2 regions of the Blastococcus carthaginiensis genome follow, and region 1 is predicted to be linked to the other one. Evidence: predicted binding sites of a transcription regulator. Region 1 holds the regulator's gene; the other holds the start of a gene.

Region 1 (2,197 bases):
CGCGATCACCGACCCACGGCTCGCCGAGCTCTCGGGGCTGGTGGTCGTGGGGGAGCAGATGCTCGCGCTCAACGACGGCGGCGAGCAGGTCACCGTCCACGGGCTGGACTCCTCGTGCGCGGTCGTCGACGTCCAGACCGGGGAGGTCGACCCCTTCGACCCCGAGGACCTCGGCGTGGCGCCCGACGGGAGCGTCTGGGTGGCCGACATCGGGGACAACGGCTCCGTCCGCCCGACCGTGGCGCTGCACGTCCTGCGACCCGACGGCACGACGGCGCTGCACCGGCTGACCTACCCCGACGGCGCGCACGACGCCGAGGCGCTGCTCCTGGCGCCGGACGGGACGCCGTACGTCGTCACCAAGGAGGTCCTCGGGGCCAGCGGCGTCTACCGTCCCGCCGCAGCGCTGGTGGACGGCGGCACGGTGCCGATGGAGCGGGTGGGGTCGGTGAACGTCACGCTGACCGGGACCCCGGGCGGCCCGGTGGGCCGGGCCGGGCAGCTTCTGATCACCGGCGGTGCGGTCGCGGCGGACGGAAGCGCCCTGGCGCTCCGCACCTACACCGACGCCTACGTCTGGCCCCTGACCGGATCCGACGTCGTCGGCGCGCTGGCCGGGGAGCCGGTGCGGGTGGCGCTGCCGGAGTCACCCCAGGGCGAGGCCATCAGCTTCACGGCCGACAACCAGGCGCTGGTGGTCGCCAGCGAAGGTCTGCCCAGCGCCGTCACCGTGGTGCCCGTGCCGGCCCGGGCTGCCGCGTCGGGCCCGGCGCCCGCGGAGGTGCCGCTCCCATCCTTCGCCGAGCTGACCACCGGCTCGGATCGGTCGCCCATCGCCGCGGCCCTGATCGCGGCGACCGTGGCGACCGTCGTGGTCTGGCTGACCGGACGGCTGCGCCGCCGGCCCTGAGGGTCAGACCCGGCGCAGAACGCTGACGACCCGGCCGAGGATCGTCGCCTCGTCGCCCGGGATGGGCTCGTACGCCGGGTTGTGCGGCAGCAGCCACACGTGGCCGTCGCGCCGCTTGTAGGTCTTGACCGTCGCCTCGCCGTCGATCATCGCGGCGACGATCTCGCCGTTCTCGGCAGTGGGCTGCTGGCGGACGACGACCCAGTCGCCGTCGCAGATCGCGGCCTCGACCATCGAGTCGCCGGCCACCTTGAGCATGAAGACCGTTCCCTCGCCGACGAGCTCGCGGGGCAGCGGGAAGACGTCCTCCACCGCCTGCTCGGCCAGCACCGGCCCACCGGCGGCGATCCGGCCGACGAGCGGGACGTAGGTCGGGGCGGAGGCCCGCTCGCCGTCGCCGACCACGGGCGGCTCGACGTGGGCGGCCGTGCTGCGGCCGGCATCCCCCGGCAGCCGGACGTCGAGTGCGCGCGGGCGGTTGGGGTCGCGCCGCAGCCACCCCTTCTTCTGCAGGACCGAGAGCTGGTGGGCGACCGAGGACGCCGACGACAGCCCCACGGCCTCGCCGATCTCGCGGACCGAGGGCGGGTAGCCCCGGCGGTCGATCGAGTCGCGGATCACCTCGAGGACGCGCCGCTGGCGCTGGGTGAGGCCGTCACCGTCGGCCGTGCGATCGGGGAACGCCCGCACCGAGGCGGTACCGCTCGCATCGGGGGCTGCCGCCCGGGTGCCTCGCCCGCCGCCGGAGGTCCCGTTCGAGTCCGCCACGTCTCCTCCTCGCCGGCTGCCCGTGCAGCGCTCGCCCGTCGTCGTCGCGTGAACGGTAGCGCTGATCGCCGACCAGTTCAAACACACGTTCGAAAGTTCTCCGTGTCGCATCGCTTCTGTCGGTCGCTTCCGGTAGACATCGGACAGGCGTTCGAATCGAACAAGTGTTCGGGCCGGCGAGGTGTCGGTCGGGAGGGCAGGAAGCATGAACAGCGGTGCTGCGCTGCGGGTCCGCGGAGAGATGTCGGCCGATGTGTGCGGGGGGCGGTCCGCGACCGCGCCCGCCCGGCACCTCAGGGTGCTGCCGCCGCCCCGCGCCTACGCAGATGCCGTCGCACCTCGCGCCGATCCGGGGCTGCCGGGCGACGGGGTGGCGCGGGTCCGGCAGTCGGCGACCGGTCGTCCGGCGACCGGTCCGGCGGCGGAGTCGCTGCCCCCGCTCCGGTTGACGGCACGGGGGCGGCGCGTGGTCGCGGTGGTCGTGCTGCTCCTCGGCCTGGGTGTCGTCGCGCTGGGCGG
Region 2 (2,197 bases), on a different contig from region 1:
CAGGCATCGACCGGGCTGTTCTCCGTCGGCGAGTCAGCGGCAGTGGGCGCGCTCGTGGTGCTGGCCTCGCCGGGATCCGGCGCCGCCCCGGGCAGCAGGCCCAAGGCGCGGGCGAGGGTGCGGACGACCTCGGCCGGCACGGGCTCGCCGCCGATCTCGCCGGGCTGGTCGCCACCGAGCAGGGCCCGCACACCGGCCACCACGGTCAGCTGCGCCTGCACGGCGGGGAGGTCGTTCTCCTCCGGCTGCAGCACCAGGTCGAGCAGGCAGTCGGCCATCTTCTGACCGCGGGTGCGGGAGTCGTCCGGCTCGTCGAGCGCGTCGACGTACCGGCCGAGCGCATCGAGCAGCGCCTGCGCCTCGGGCACCGTGAGGAGTGCGCCGAAGGCAGCCATGCCCTCGCGCCGATCGGACCGGACGGAGACCCCTCGCTCGCGCAGCGACGCCGCGAGCCGGGCGGCCACGTCGCGCGCATCGCGGGCCAGGCCGAGCCGGCGCGCCTTGGCGCCGAGCTGCGCCGGGGTGGTCACCCGGCCGGACGTCCATGCGAGCAGGTCGCGCTCCACGGCGGCCCGCTTCGCCGCGTCGGCGATGGGCGCCACCCGCTCGAGCATCGGCCAGAGGTGCCCCGGGTGGAGCTCCCCGCGCTCCAGTGCGGCCAACGTCGCCGGGAGCCGGTGCACCAGCGTGAGGGACCGGGTGAGCAGCTGCTCGGCGGCCTGGGCGGAGAGGGACAGCGCCACGACGAGCTCCTGCACCGCCCACTCGCTGACGTCGGCCAGCACCTCCGGCCGGGCGGCGCGACGAGCCTCGCTCATCGCCCCCGGCTGCCCGGCCGGCCGGTCGGCCGACGCGGGACGGGCGGCGGCGAACTCGGCCACCGCACGTGCGCGGACGGCGGTCTGACGGGCGATCTCGCGGTCGGCTGCCTGCACGATCCCGAGCGGGCCGGTGGCCCACCCCGCCGGCGGTGCAGCGGCTGCGGAGTTCGACGACGTGCCCGACGCGGCGGGGTCGGATGCGGACTCCGCCGCTTCCCGTGCCGCCACCTGCGCCATGCGCTCGATCATATGTTCGAACGATGATCGAACGCAAGAGCTGTGGACGCGTTCGCGCAGGCCAGAAGGCCGGGTGGTCGGCCTGGCCGCAGTGGGCACGGCACGCGGGCCGGGCACGGAGACCCGGGCGGCCCGGGTGACGTCGGTGCACACGGGACGCGGGGGACGGCGCGACCTCCGGAGAGGAGCCCAGGGCGTCGCTGCGGTGGGAGTCGGCGCTCCGGACGAGGAGGCCGCAGGCGTCGCAGCGGTGGGAGCCGGCGCTCCGGGGAACGACGGCGTCAGGCGGGCGGGAGGTGGGCCACCGTCGTCGCGATGCCGGTGACGTGCGCCAGCCGGAGCAGCTCCGACCGGCGGAAGGCCGGCCCGCCGGAACGACCCAGCACGATCGCGCGGCCGGCCCCGTAGGGCACCGCCATCATCTCGATGGCCATCTCCTGCCACCGCTCGGGCAGCCACGGCCCGTCGCTGGGCAGCAGCCGCGGCCCCGTCAGCGGGAGCCACGGCAGGGTCAGGCCGGGGAAGGAGGGCGCGGCCTCCGACGCGGCGAGCACCGCACCCTCGTCCAGCGGGGCCGGCTGCCCCGCGTCGTCGAGGACCACCGCCCACCCGCTGTGGAAGACCCGCGGCAGCGACCTGGTCAGCAGCACGGTCGGCGGGCGGTCACCGCGGGCCAGCGCGTCCAGCAGGTCCAGCTCCCGGTGGGTGTCCAGCGGGCCGGCGAAAGGGCGCAGCGACTCCACCTGCACCCCGGGCACGGCCTGGGCGACGGTGATCAGGCTGTCGGGCAACCGGTCGCCGGGCAGGTCCACGACGACGTCGTCCACCGCGATGCCGTTGCCGCGCTCGAGCACGTCCAGCGAGACGATGTCGATGCCCGCGGTGCCGAGCGCCGTGGCGACGGCGCCGAGGATGCCCGGCCGGTCGGGCAGGACCAGGCGCAGGAGATAGGACACGGTTCCTCCGAGGGGCGTGCTCGCCGGTTCGGGCCGATCTCCGTCGATCGCGGTCGGGGTGAGCCTCTCACGCTGACCAGGGCCGGGAGGCCTCCACGTACAGTGACCCGGTCACGTCCCGGGCCGAGAGCGGGCCGCCGGGCACTGCCGAAGTGGAGTTCCACCGCAGCATGAGCACCCCCT

Evidence for each region. The regulator LexA, encoded in region 1, represses DNA repair genes until DNA is damaged. The targets are predictions, from matches to a motif close to TCGAACANNTGTTCGA.
Region 2: QOZ88_RS11250 (DUF222 domain-containing protein) is a predicted target of LexA. The motif match lies at 1,063-1,078, and genes of this name have one in related genera.

What each region holds. Positions count from the first base shown of each region.
Region 1 covers NZ_JASNFN010000013.1:50,574-52,770, forward strand. The annotation lists gene QOZ88_RS12575 (SMP-30/gluconolactonase/LRE family protein) at 1-910, shown strand, start outside; gene lexA (transcriptional repressor LexA) at 914-1,678, opposite strand; gene QOZ88_RS12585 (LysM peptidoglycan-binding domain-containing protein) at 1,884-2,197, shown strand, end outside.
Region 2 covers NZ_JASNFN010000011.1:133,292-135,488, reverse strand. The annotation lists gene QOZ88_RS11250 (DUF222 domain-containing protein) at 1-1,058, opposite strand, end outside; gene QOZ88_RS11245 (ACT domain-containing protein) at 1,340-2,014, opposite strand; gene gatC (Asp-tRNA(Asn)/Glu-tRNA(Gln) amidotransferase subunit GatC) at 2,185-2,197, shown strand, end outside.